Regions from separate parts of the Exiguobacterium sp. s16 genome, predicted to be linked through region 2. Evidence: riboswitches for the same ligand, from Rfam matches in the RefSeq annotation. Region 2 holds a riboswitch; each other region holds the start of a gene.

Region 1 (4,511 bases), on a different contig from region 2:
GAAATGTCATCGCGATTCCTCCATCAATAAGCCGTGGGTGCGTAGTAATTCTTTTTCATCCCAGAGTGAAGCGTCATATGGCCCACTCAAGTCGCCGTCACACATCAAATAATATGTGTTCGCAATCCGCGCGAAGCTGAGGTCGTGCGTCACAAACAAAATCGTCTGGCCGGATCGTGTTCGTTCGACCATTAAGTCATAGAGCGCACGAAGCGATACCTCGTCTTGTCCGGCAGTCGGTTCATCAAACGCAATCAGTTGTTTATTAGACAGCATCATCACTCCGATGGCGAGCCTTCGTTTTTGACCGTGACTAAGGGAGAGTGGATGGTGGTCACGCACTGATTCGAGCCCGAGCCGCGTTAAGACGTCCTCAATCGGGCGATTATGGCCATATGCGAGTTCTCGGGTCACATCATTCGTAACGAATAGATGCGCCGGTGATTGCGGGACGAGGCCGACTTCACGATGTTTCCGGGCTAGGCTTCGCAGCCATGTCGACTTTCCGCTACCATTTCGACCGAGCACCGCAATGAGATCACCCTCAGCGACCTTTAACTCGCTCGCTGCTAATTGAAATGTTTTTCGTTTTAATTCCGGTATGTGAAATAACATTTTTTTCCTTGTTCAACTTTAATTGGAGAGAACGCATAATCTGGTCGGACGATGAACGGTCCATCATAGTCGATGCGCCCACTCACGAGCTTTATTTGTCGGTCAAAAAAATCACCCCATATGTATGGCCGATGCTCGATGACGACAACGTTTACGGTCTGTGCGACGCCGTCGAGCCAACGAACGAAATGATGGGCGGTCTCAGGATCGAGGTGAGCGAGCGGCTCATCGAGGAGGAGCCACTCGGGGCGGCCAATCAAGGCACAAGCGACGGCAATTTGCTGCTTCTCACCCCCCGATAGGTCATGAATGGTACGGTGACGATAATCGGTCAAATGCAACGCCTCTAACATTGTGGTGACACGGGCCATCATCTCGTCTCTCGCGACGGCAAAGTTTTCGAGCGTGAAAATCAATTCTTCTTCGACCGTCTGCATGACGAACTGACTGTCCGGGTCCTGAAAGACCGTTCCGACGCGCCGGTTCACTTCGCCAGCTTCATACGTATCATAAGAGCGATCGAACAAGTGCAGTCTGCCCGTCACGATGCCATCACAATTGTCCGGATAGAGACGATTCATCAAAGCGAGCAATGTTGATTTTCCCGACCCACTTGCCCCTGTAATGACCGTTCTCCCTTTTGTTAGACGTAGTGTGATATCCGTCAAGACATCGCATTTCTTGTTCGGATAACGAAATGTCAGATGTTCTGCCTCAACCATGCATACGGTCCTGTCGCGCGAGAGCATACCCATCAAGCGCGCCCGTCCGAAGCAACAAGTCGCTCAAAATCTTACCGCCCAGACCAGCAATCAACATCCCGCTCGTTGCGCGTAGTGCGAACATCGTAGCCACATATGTCGGACTGAGGGCATTGAGCCCTCCCATGACGTACGTATATGCGAAACTTGTCACAGCAGCACTGAATCCGGCGAGCATGAGCACCCAAAGATCATAGCGTTTATAACCCGTCAAAGCGAACGCCGCTTCGGCGCCGATCCCTTGAACGATCCCGACTAAAATGATGCGCGGTCCGATGGCGTTGCCAATCATCATCTCAATCGTCGCCGCAAGCACTTCGGACAAGAATGCAGCCCCAGGCTTGCGAATGATATAAGCTGCGATAATCGAGACGATGAACCATATCCCAAAAATCCATTCGTAGGCGATTGGTCCAATCAGACCGGCCCACAAGTTCCCAGCATGGACGAACGCCAAATAGACCACCGCGAACACGACCGATAAAATCGACAACAAGACGATCTCTTTTAACTTCCACGATTTAAGCATCCATGCGTCCCTCGTGTGACGGACTGTTCACGCTGAACGTCACCGTCATGACGACGTGGCTTGTCTTCTGTCGGACGCGATCAAACGTCGCCTCATAGAAAGCGAACACCGGCTCGATGTCCCCATGTATACCTGAGGCGTAATGCATCGAGTCATTGAAGACACCTCGCTCTTTCGCAAAAGCGATTTCTTCGTAGATGATGTCCATATAGTCGTCATCACCGAGCGGATAGAGCGCGAACTGTGAGGAGACATATTGCGGACCGACGGGACCATTAAGCGGTTCGCTCGACACAACGAGCACTTCATCTCCGGCCGTATCCCCTGGACACCCGACCGAGAACGTCCCGCTCATCGACACATGTTCCCCTGTCTTCGTCGCGTGTGACAGCACGGTCTTAGCCACATCGAATACATGCTCACTTCGTCCACGGATGACCGTCGACACGTCATCGGTATGTCGCCAGACGTTTTGTAAATCCGTCTCCTTCAACGCCCCTTTGATGATGCTCACGAAATCGGTCGTCATCGGGCTCAGTGTAAAGCGGAACCCGACGATCGGGCTCGTTCCACATTGTTTGTTCATGTTCTATTCCCCCTTATTATGTGTACACAAAAAAGCCGCATCCATGAGAATGCGGCCACTCGTCCAATTTTAATCCATTAGAAAAAGTGCCACACTTCCTCACGCCGGTATTACCCGGATCGAGTCATAAGGGATTGGAGCCATGCTCACATCTCAGCCGAAGCACCCCTAGTGTAGTCCAATGTATGCGGTTGTTCATGCAAGAATCAGTATAGACGACCGCTTTCATTTTGTAAACGGTCTTATGAGAACGTGACGACCTCGTTCCCCGGAAGTGTGTCCCGGAGCGTCGACCAATCTAACGCTATTTCCTCATCTGTCAACAGACACGCGTCGAGTCCGGCCTCGATGACCGAACGATCCATCCGCTGCCCGATCAAGACGAGCTCCGTCTGTCGGTCCCCGTACGGTTCGACATAGTCGGCGGCGAGTTCCGGTTCGGCCGCGAACATGTGATGACGCTCATCTTCCGGAAGCGTCGCGAGCCAGCGCCCGGCATGTTCGAGCGTCGAGGCGTAGCCCGCTTGTGAAAACAGACAGGCGAGGTCGTTCCGGGAAGCAATCCATAAGAACCCTTTCGCGCGGACGATTTCTTCCGGGAACGCCTCGATCCAGGCATGGAGACGCTCCGGGTGGAACGGCCGACGCCGACGATAGACGAATGAACTGATGCCGTATTCTTCCGTCTCCGGCGTGTGCACATCTGTCTCAAGTTCTTGAATCCACCCGGCCGCATGCATCGCCTGTTCGAAATCGAACAAATTGACATCCAACAGCTCGGTCAATTCCACGTTCGCATGGACAGACGTCAACAGCTTCGCGGTTGGGTTGAGCGCCTTCAACAGTCCGGTCATCTCGACGAGTTCGGTCTCGGTCACGCGATCCGCCTTGTTCAAGACGATGATATCGGCGAATTCGACTTGGTCGACGAGCAGGTCGACGACTTCGCGGACGTCCGTCGCCTCGATCGCCTGCTTGCGTTCATGGAGGGACTCGCCCGAGTTGAAATCTGTTAAGAACCGAAACGCATCGACGACGGTCACCATCGCATCGATATAGACTCGGCTCGTCAAATCGATGCCGAGGGCGTCATCGGCATATGTAAACGTTTGGGCGACCGGGATCGGCTCTGAGATACCGGACGACTCGATGATGATTCCGTCGAGGTCCCGCTCGTTCGCAAGCTCTGCTACCGCCTCGAGCAGGTCCTCACGGAGCGTGCAACAGATGCAGCCGTTCGATAGTTCGACCAACTTTTCGTCCGTCCTTGAAAAACCGCCCTGTTCAATCAATCGCTCATCGATATTCAACTCGCTCATGTCGTTGACGATGACGGCGTATTTCTTGCCCGTCCGATTGTTCAATATGTGGTTCAATAGTGTCGTCTTACCGCTTCCTAAATAACCGGACAGCACGGTGATCGGGATTCGTCTCATTCTACCCACTCCTAAATCGTAATGATTACTTTTTAGATAATGACGGGTCGGTGACGTCTTGTCAAGAAAAAAACACGCCCGTTTCCGGACGTGTTCTCCTGCCTATTCCTCTAACGCCTTGCGTTCGGCCTCTGAGCGTGGATAGGCGTTCGCCTGCCATTCGGCTCGATAAATCGAGTCGAGCTGGGTCAGACCGACCTCATCCGCGTCCTTGTCGGCATCCACACTCGGCGTCTCATCCCACCGCGGATTCAAATACGTATGATCGTCTTCCCGGTTTGCCTCCAACAGCTTTTGAATCCCGACCCGGGCGACCGCCGCGAGCGCCAAACCGATTCCCGCACGAACGAGCAATCGTTTTACCATCTTCGTACCTCCTTATCGACCAAACCGATAGAGCGGCATCCCTTTCACATCTGTATCAATTTTAAAGACCGACCCTGCGTCCGGATGGGCCTCGAGCGCCGCGTCATCCATTCCTTCGCGCGCCGTCGTGATCGCAAGTTGTTTCAAGTCATCACCGACGAAACAGCATGACGTGACGTTCGGGGCCGGCACGAGCACCTCGAGCACTTTTTCACCCG
Region 2 (4,511 bases):
CCACATATGCCCAATGGTTCGTCGGTCCGTGTCCGGCGCCGATCTCAAGGCCATGGGTGATGGCGCTTTGAATGAACCGCTTCGCCGTCACCGCCGCCTCCATGATAGAACGACCTTTGGCAAGTTCCGCTGTAAGCGCCGCCGAAAATGTACAACCGGTACCGTGCGTATCGCTCGTCTGGATGCGCGGGGCCGAGAGAAGGAACACTTCCGACTCCATCATGATCAAGTCTTCGGCAGTTTCACCTTCGAGATGGCCGCCTTTTAAAATAACCGCGCGCACGCCGTACGCTAACATCCGCCGAGCCGCCTCGAGACGATCATTAAACGATCGAATCGTCAACCCGGTCAGCACTTCCGCTTCCGGCACGTTCGGCGTGACGACTGTCGCGAGTGGCAACAAGGAGGTCTTGAGCGCATCGACCGCCGTGTCCTGTAAAAGCGGGGCCCCTCCTTTCGCAATCATGACCGGGTCGACGACGAGTCGGTTGAAGACATGACGTTTCACCCCGGTAGCGACTGCCTCGATGCGCGCCGCATCAAATAACATCCCGGTCTTACATGCTGCGATCGAAAAGTCCGAACCGATTGCATCGAGTTGTTGCGTGATGAGTTCCGGCGACACCGCTTCGACCCCATGCACCCCGCGCGTATTTTGAGCGGTGACGGCCGTCAGAACGCTCGTCCCGAACACCTCTAGCTCTTGAAACGTCTTCAAATCGGCTTGGATTCCTGCTCCCCCGCCAGAGTCCGAACCGGCAATCGTCAATACTTGCGGCCGCATCATGACACCACCTCAATGCGGTCGCTCGGCAACTCGACGGCTGTCATCTTGCCGAGTTCATTCAAGAAATGAACGGGGAAGTCGCCCGGTCCATCCGCCAAAGCGGTAGCCAGTTCGCCGCACCGCGCATATCCGGCGAGCGCTGTCGCCGTGGCCGTCAACGCGTCGGATTCGACCGCAAGGAACGCACCGACGACCGCACTGAGTAAACAACCGGTCCCTGTCGTCCGGGCCATTGCTGCGGTGCCGCCTTTGATTTCAATCGTCGCGTCCCCGTCGCTGACGACATCCGTCTCTCCGGTCACGGCAACGACACAGTTGTAGCGTCGTGCCGCCGCGCGTGCGATGTGATTCAAATCAACCCGCGTTTCCCCAGCGTCCACGCCGCGCGCCGCCGCGTCGAGACCAATCAATGTCGCGATTTCTCCGGCATTGCCTCGGATGACCGTCACGCGGACGTGTTGCAAAATGGATGTAGCGACGTCACGTCGAAACGCGGTCGCCCCGACACCGACCGGATCGAAGACGACCGGCCGGCTCGATTCATTCGCCGCCTGTCCGGCTCGAATCATCGTACGTTCCGTCGTCGCATCGAGTGTGCCGATATTGAGTACGAGCGCATCGCTCGCAGACGCCATGTCCGCGACTTCTTCGACGGCTGACGCCATCACCGGCGCAGCGCCGATGGCGAGCAACCCGTTCGCCGAAAAGTTAGCGACGACGATATTCGTAATGTTATGGATGAGTGGCCGTTCGGCTCTGACTTTGTCCCATAAGTCGCGCTTCATCGTGTCACCCCCGCCGGTAAATCCCACGACTCGAGCGTCCACGCCATTTCCCAAAACGCATGTTCATAATAACAACTCTTCAAGAACAGCTGTTGATACCGGACCCGTTCTTCCGCTGTCGCTTGTCCGGCGAGCACGTCGAGCCGTTCAAGCTGTTCCTCGACGAGATCGCGGAACCATTCCGAACCGTACGTCGCAATCCACGTCGCATAGATCGGATGATCGGGTGTCGCATCTTTCAATCGCTCCCCGATCTCATAATAGACCCAGTAGCACGGCAAAATCGAAGCGAGCACATCACCGAGCGTCGGACCGGCCTGTTGCATATGGAGCGCATAGGCGTAAGCCGTCGGGGCCGGCTCAAACGTCGCCCACTCCGCCTCCGTCACGTTGAGCAAGGTGAAAAACTCACGGTGCAACGCATGCTCCGCTTCGATGGTATGGAGCGCGTGCGTCAAAAAGCGGCTCGCTACTTCCATGTTCGGGGCGAGGGTCGCCCCTTTCGCCTGTACTTTGGAGAACTGGTTCAAATAGTATGAATCTTGCATGACGTAATGCCTAAATTTCGCCTCGTCGAGTTCGCCTGTTCCGAGCTCGCGGACGAACGGATGGTCAAAGCTGGCTTGAAACAAGGCCTCGGCCTCTTGTCGAAGATGTGCGGTGAATGTCATTCATGTCTCCTCCTTTGTTATAAAAAAAGACGCCGCCTCCCATAACGGAAGCGGCGTCGGATTTACACAAAGTGTACGAGAACAATCGGTTCGCCCACTTCCCTACGCTAGCGTGAACTAGATCAGGTTCAAAGGGTCTGGACCTCGTCCATCTCAGCCGCGTCACGCGACTCCCCTAGTGGTAAACATTATGAAATTCGGTCGTCTACGACCACATCATATCAGTCTTTATCTTTGTTGAAAACCCTTTATCGCGAGAAGCGACGGTTCAACAACGTCCCCATTTGGGAGAAGCGTTCGGTGCCAAGCTTGCGTCGATTCGAGGCCGCGAACACGTAATAATCGACTTTGCCCATGTAATAAATCAAACGCAGGCCGGCCAAGAAGAACGTGATTGTCGTGCTGACGGCAAAGCCGACGCCGTACCAATCGATGCCGCGCGGCAAGAGCAAGAGCGTGAACAACGCATTCAACGTGAAGAACGAGATGTTGACGAACAATGCCCCTCGTCGATCCTCGAAATAGAGCAACAACAACGTCAAAATAAGGATCATCGCGTTCGCGAACGCCGCGAGCGTCGTCATCCGAAAGATTTGACCGATTTCGTCCGGCACACCGATCCAACCGACGAACACCCCTGCCATCAGGATGGCGAACAACGTCACGACGCCTTGGCTGCGCGCGAGTCGAATCAGCTCATTTTTCAACACGGACGTCATCGTCTGTTTCGCCTTCTCGATTTGATGGAGCGCCCCGCCGTAGTTGATCAGTCCATAAAACGTACGATAACGCTCATAAAATCGTGTCTCGACGGCGACGACGAATAGCAGTTGCGTCGGGATGATCGTCAAGTACGACCAAAAGATGGCCGTGTCATAATACGGATTGAACAAGAACGAGTCCGCGATGATGACGCGTCCTTCTCCGAACCAGATGATAAAGTTCGTGACCCAAATCCCGAGCACGTACAACACGCCGATGGCGAACAAGTCTGGATAGCGGTCGAAGTACTTGAAGTAAGAGAACTCTTTCACGGCGTAGCGGAGTGGGAACGTCCGGAGCATCGCGAAGAACAACCCGAACAACGTCACAATCATCCCGACCGTGAAACCGAGCAATAGCTCGAGACTCGACGGGTCGACCATGAGACGGCTAATCGCATAGACGCTCCCGACCGAGATGAGTCCGCCGAGCAAGAAGCTATAGGCCACCGCTTGATAATACTTGGCGGCACTTAAAAACAAGAACATGACCCAGATGACGTTAATCGTCATGAATAAAACGAACAACGTCAGTTTGTACAGAAAATCGAGCGGCGACAATAGCCAAAAGATACTATACAGCAAGCCTGCAACGAGGATCGTCACTTTGAGCATCCCGGTGAACACCGGGAAAATCTCATGCGCTTTCTTCTCGTAAAACAAGTCCGCCACGTATCGGGTGACGACGAGCTGTTGGAAGCTGAACAAGATTTGCGAGAAGATGAACGCGTACGAGACCGAGATCATGAAGAGCGTCCGTTCGGCGAGCGATAACGTCGGCATTTGGAACGCCAACCATTGAATCGTCCCGACGACCAAGATGACGATCAACCACGGTCCGGATGTGACGAGGCCCGAGAACGTGTACGCCTTCAACCTGGACGAATAGTAGTCTTCTTGGAACAACTTCTGCAACTTAAACCCGATGCCCGCCATACTGTTCCCTCCTCGTTTCATAGATGGCCTTGTAGCGGTCCACGACTTGTTGGAGACGATAGTATTGGCGGACCCGCTCCCGCCCGTTCTTACCGAACCGCATCCGTTCCTGCGGATAATCCATCATCCACTCGACCTTGTCCGCGACCGCTTCCGGATGAACCGGGGGCACGATAAACCCGGCTGGACCGAACGGGTCGTCTTCTCGGCCGTACAGGAGCTCGGAACAAGCCCCGACATCGGTCGCGACCCACGGGATGCCGGCTGCCATGCCTTCAAGAATCGCGAGCGGTTGACCTTCCGAGATACTCGTCAACAGAAGTAAATCAAACTTCGGCAAATAGGCTTGGACATCAACCTTTCCGGCGAGCTCGACATAATCGGTCAGCCCGCTCTGTTCGATGAGCAACCGGCACTCTTCCGCATATTCCTCATCCTCATCGAGCGGTCCCATGATCGTCAGCTTGAACAGACGATGCCGCTCCTGCAAAATCTTGGCGGCGTAAATCATCGTCTTCAAATCTTTGATTGGCACCAAGCGGACGATGGCACCGATTTGAAAGAGGTCGTG
Region 3 (4,511 bases), on a different contig from region 2:
CCCCATCAAGAGACCACGTGCAAACTTCGATGAGACGTCAGCGATATTTGCCGTGTTGAGTGCGGCCACTTCCTTCGCACCCGATGTCATCGTCAAATTCATGTTCGTCCCCGTGTCGCCATCCGGCACCGGGAAGACGTTAAGCGAATCTACATAATCCGCATTCTGGCTCAAGTTGGCTGCACCGTTCGCGACCATGTTCGCGAACACCAATCCATCTAAACGTTTTAAACCCACACCAAATCCTCCTTCGTTCTCGTCAGTCATTCGTCAGACGAACGCCTTGTACGAATATGTTTACCGACGAAACGTTTAATCCTAAAGTTTCACCGAGCGTGTATTTTACACGGCTTTGCACGTTATATGCGACTTCCGACACTTTCGTCCCGTAACTCACAATGATGTGCATGTCGATATGTACGTCTTCTCCATCTTGACGTACGACCACGCCTCGGGCGTAGTTTTCACGCTTCAATAGTTCTGCAATCCCGTCTTTCAATTGAGCTTGAGACGCCATTCCCACAACGCCGAAACATTCCATCGCCGCACCGCCTGCGAGTGTTGCGACCACGTCGTTCGTGATGTCAATATTGCCATATGTTGTCTTCATTTCAATTGCCATATGGAGTAGCCTCCTTCATTCGGAATGATTCCTTCACTACATTCTACAATAAGTACCTAGTTATTAAAAGAACCTGCTCCATAAACTCGGTCAATTGTAGCCGTAACCCTCATTCATTATTAAAATCCTTTCCAGTAATGTCAAGTTTTTTTCTTGTCATCCTATGATTTTCTAGTTGCATCGTGAAAAAACCCGTGCTAATATAAACGAGTGTCTATTAGGACGAACCCACATAAAAAAGGAGGGGAAACGCATGGCACGTAAATGCTACGTAACAGGTAAATCACCTAAATCAGGTAACAACCGTTCGCACGCACTCAACAAGACAAAACGCACTTGGGGTGTAAACGTACAAAAAGTTCGTATTCTCGTTGACGGTAAACCTAAACGAGTTTGGGTTTCAGCTCGCGCTCTTAAATCAGGTCTCGTTGAACGCGTATAATTTTTATACACGAACGAAATAAATCCCAGCGGCATTCGCCGATGGGATTTTTTTGTGTTCATTTTTTGATATACAGCACGAGGACCATACCTTCGTGCACGATCAAATCCGCTGATTCGCCGGCCCACTCGTTCGAGATCGTGAGCGCCTCATGGCTGACGACATCGTGACGGTCGAGCGGATATTTGACGCCGCGGATTGACACGTTCGCCCGCTTCCACGGGATGAGCGACAAATAATGATCAGCTTGACGTGGGAGCTCGTGACGCCCAGCTCCAACAAGACGAATGGTTTGCCCGGCCGTGAACAAACGCATCTCTGGATATGCCTCGAGCAGTCCGATATTGCCGAGCGTCATGTCGAGGCGTCCACCGAGAGCGCCGTACACGAGCATCTCCGTCGCCCCGTGTCCACGGGCCGCCTCGAGCGCAATCTCGAGGTCGGTCACGTCTTTTTCAGATGGGTAACGGACGGCGTCAATCGGCACTTCGCCCGTGAAGGAATCGAAATCGCCGACGACGAGATCCGGGTTCAGCCCGTGGTTCAACAGTGTCTCGTATCCCCCGTCGACGCCGATGATGTAATCGACGTCACGCGGGAGTCCCGAGATTGGTTCCGGGCTGGCCGCCACAATCAACACCCGCATTAGCGGAGACCCCGGGTCGCGAGCGTGGCGAAACGTGGTGCCGAGACGAACAAGAGAACGAGGACGACGGCCGACACGAGGAAGGACGGCAACATATACGTCATGTTATAAGCGAACGAATAGGCGACGACCGGCCCTTCCGCGTACTCGGCGAAGAAGACGATCCCTGATAAGACGTGGGCGCCGTAGCGAAGCAAAGAACCGAGGAGCGCCCCGAGCACCAAGTAGACGACGAGCGTCTTTTTCGCCTCGTCCTTGGCGGCCCGTTTCACTTGACCAGCGAACAGTCCGGCCATCCCGACGACACCGTAAGCGAACGTGTAGTCGAGCAGGAACTGGACCGGTGTGAAGATGTAAGCCCCGAACAGCAGTTGCAGCGTTCCGACGAGCGCTCCTGTCGCCAGTCCGCCTTTTAATCCATGGCGGTACGCCATCACAAAGATCGGCAACATCGCCAGGCTGATCGATCCGCCCTGCGGCATCCGGAACGGGATGAGCAAATCAAAGATCAAGCCGAGTGCGGCGAACAATGAGATTTCAATGAGCGCCTGTAGTTTTAAACGTTGTTTCATCTTATTCCCTCCTTATTATATGAGCGAACGACAAAAAGCAGCATGACGTAAACGCCATGCTGCTATCGAGTAGCAACGTGCATTTTCGCCACATCCCTACGTCCGTGTGAACGGAACAGGTTCAAAGGGTTAGCAAATGCCTCTCAGCCACAGAATGTGACACCCCTTGCGACAATATTTGTTGTTCTATCGACGATTATACACGAGAAGCGTGACGAATGCTATCGATTGCGTCTTTATAGCTCGGCTCGTTATAGATGGCTGAACCAGCCACGAGCACATCAGCGCCAGCGTCGATGCATAATTTCGCCGTCTCTGCGTTGACACCGCCGTCAATCTCGATTTCAAAGTCGAGACGACGCGCTTGGCGCATCTCGCTCAGCGCCGAGATTTTCGGGACGACCGATTCGATGAATGCCTGGCCCCCAAAGCCAGGGTTCACCGTCATGAGGAGCACCATGTCGACGTCACCGAGCACGTGTTCAATCGATGACAGCGGCGTATGCGGATTCAAGACGACACCACACTTGGCGCCGGCCGCTTTGATTTGTTGCAACACGCGATGCAAATGATTCGTCGCTTCAACGTGAACCGTGACGATATCCGCCCCGGCCTTGATGAAATCTTCGACGAACCGTTCGGGCTGGTCGATCATCAAATGGACGTCGAGTACCATGTCCGACTTCTTCCGTAAGCTCGCTAACACCGGTAGGCCGATTGAGATGTTCGGGACGAATTGACCGTCCATGACGTCAAAATGGATGTAATCCGCTCCGGCCTCTTGGACCGCCTTCACTTCTGCCTCTAAATTGGCGAAGTCCGCCGCTAAAATCGATGGTGCAATTTTAATCATGTTAGTACCTCCGTTGTCTATCGTTTAACTCTGCCATAAACGTAACATAATTCTCATAGCGGGTGGAAGCGATTTCTCCCGCCTCGACGGCCGCTTTGACGGCACAACCTGGTTCGTTCAAATGGGCACAACCGCGGAATTTACAGTCATCATGCCGCTCGACGAACTCAGGGAAACACCAGCGCATCTCTTCGACTTCGAGTTCTTCTGGGAACTCGAGGCTCGAGAAACCAGGCGTATCGGCCACGAGCCCGTCAGCGAGCGTGATCAGCGTGACGTGACGCGTCGTGTGCTTACCGCGCCCAAGTGATTTCGAGATCTTCCCGGTTGCAAGTTCAAGCTCAGGTGCGACCGCGTTCAAGAGCGAACTCTTACCGACCCCGGTCTGTCCGGCGAACACACTCGTCTTCTCCTTAAACGACCCGCGGATTTTTTCGATCCCCGACCCGTCCTCGGTCGACGTCTCGATGACCTCATAGCCGATGGAACGATATAAAGCCGCTGCTTCGTGAATCTTCTCCCGTTCCGCCTCCGTCAACAAATCCATTTTCGTCAAAACGATAATCGGATGGACTTGCTTCGACTCGATCAAGACGAGGAAACGGTCGAGCAGATGGAACGAGAACGCCGGCTCTTTTACCGAGAATAACAAGAACGCTTGATCGATGTTGGCAATCGGCGGGCGGACGAGATGGTTCGACCGCTCGTCAACAGCCAATATATAACCGGTACCATCCCCTTGGTCTTGGATGTCGACATCGTCACCGACGACCGGCGAGATGTTCCGGTTGCGGAAATTGCCGCGGGCGCGACAACGGATCTCTTGTTTTTCTTCCGTCATGACGTCATAAAATCCGCCTTGTAATCGAATAATCGTACCTTTCATTCCATTCCCTCCTTAGAAAAAGAGGCGACGCGCACGCCACCTCTTCATTGTGAATCTTTTGCTTGTGCGTAAGTCACCGTATCCGTGCGAACGACTTCGCCGTCGACTTCAATCGTCGCGGTTCCGACTTCGTCCGGTGCGATGACGAGCGTATACGAGTAAGTCGTTGTCTCCGTTATCTTATCACGCAACACCTCGACTTCGCCACGGGCGTCGACCGTCCGAATGACGACTTCGAGTGCCTCGGCTTCTTCGCCTTCAGCGGGCGGCTCGATTTCGACGTTGACTTCCCGTTCAATCGAGACGTCCGTCGGTTCTACCCCTTGTGACACGATGACGGTCAGTTCCGTCCCCGGGTCGACTGCCGTACCGGCCGTCGGGAGTTGACGGATGATTTGATTCGCAGGAACGCTCGTTGAATACTCATCACGTTTGACGATTTTCAAGCTATTCTGTTCGGCATACGTTGTCGCTTCCTCGAACGTATAGC

What was found. Region 2 has a riboswitch for thiamine pyrophosphate ahead of tenA (thiaminase II). Riboswitches for the same ligand answer to the same signal wherever they lie in the genome.
Region 1: another riboswitch for thiamine pyrophosphate. It lies ahead of KNP86_RS06205 (YkoF family thiamine/hydroxymethylpyrimidine-binding protein); the one in region 2 lies ahead of tenA (thiaminase II).
Region 3: another riboswitch for thiamine pyrophosphate. It lies ahead of thiT (energy-coupled thiamine transporter ThiT); the one in region 2 lies ahead of tenA (thiaminase II).

What each region holds. Positions count from the first base shown of each region.
Region 1 covers NZ_JACSLM010000002.1:525,583-530,093, reverse strand. The annotation lists gene KNP86_RS06225 (energy-coupling factor transporter transmembrane component T family protein) at 1-10, opposite strand, end outside; gene KNP86_RS06220 (ABC transporter ATP-binding protein) at 7-615, opposite strand; gene KNP86_RS06215 (ABC transporter ATP-binding protein) at 591-1,337, opposite strand; gene KNP86_RS06210 (ECF transporter S component) at 1,330-1,905, opposite strand; gene KNP86_RS06205 (YkoF family thiamine/hydroxymethylpyrimidine-binding protein) at 1,898-2,491, opposite strand; TPP riboswitch at 2,571-2,671, opposite strand; gene KNP86_RS06200 (GTP-binding protein) at 2,734-3,927, opposite strand; gene KNP86_RS06195 (hypothetical protein) at 4,030-4,293, opposite strand; gene KNP86_RS06190 (SMP-30/gluconolactonase/LRE family protein) at 4,306-4,511, opposite strand, start outside.
Region 2 covers NZ_JACSLM010000003.1:65,433-69,943, reverse strand. The annotation lists gene thiD (bifunctional hydroxymethylpyrimidine kinase/phosphomethylpyrimidine kinase) at 1-784, opposite strand, end outside; gene thiM (hydroxyethylthiazole kinase) at 784-1,572, opposite strand; gene tenA (thiaminase II) at 1,569-2,243, opposite strand; TPP riboswitch at 2,326-2,430, opposite strand; gene pelG (exopolysaccharide Pel transporter PelG) at 2,492-3,940, opposite strand; gene pelF (GT4 family glycosyltransferase PelF) at 3,921-4,511, opposite strand, start outside.
Region 3 covers NZ_JACSLM010000001.1:440,783-445,293, reverse strand. The annotation lists gene KNP86_RS02310 (DAK2 domain-containing protein) at 1-237, opposite strand, end outside; gene KNP86_RS02305 (Asp23/Gls24 family envelope stress response protein) at 260-622, opposite strand; gene rpmB (50S ribosomal protein L28) at 876-1,064, shown strand; gene KNP86_RS02295 (thiamine diphosphokinase) at 1,123-1,710, opposite strand; gene thiT (energy-coupled thiamine transporter ThiT) at 1,710-2,282, opposite strand; TPP riboswitch at 2,359-2,459, opposite strand; gene rpe (ribulose-phosphate 3-epimerase) at 2,479-3,135, opposite strand; gene rsgA (ribosome small subunit-dependent GTPase A) at 3,137-4,021, opposite strand; gene pknB (Stk1 family PASTA domain-containing Ser/Thr kinase) at 4,066-4,511, opposite strand, start outside.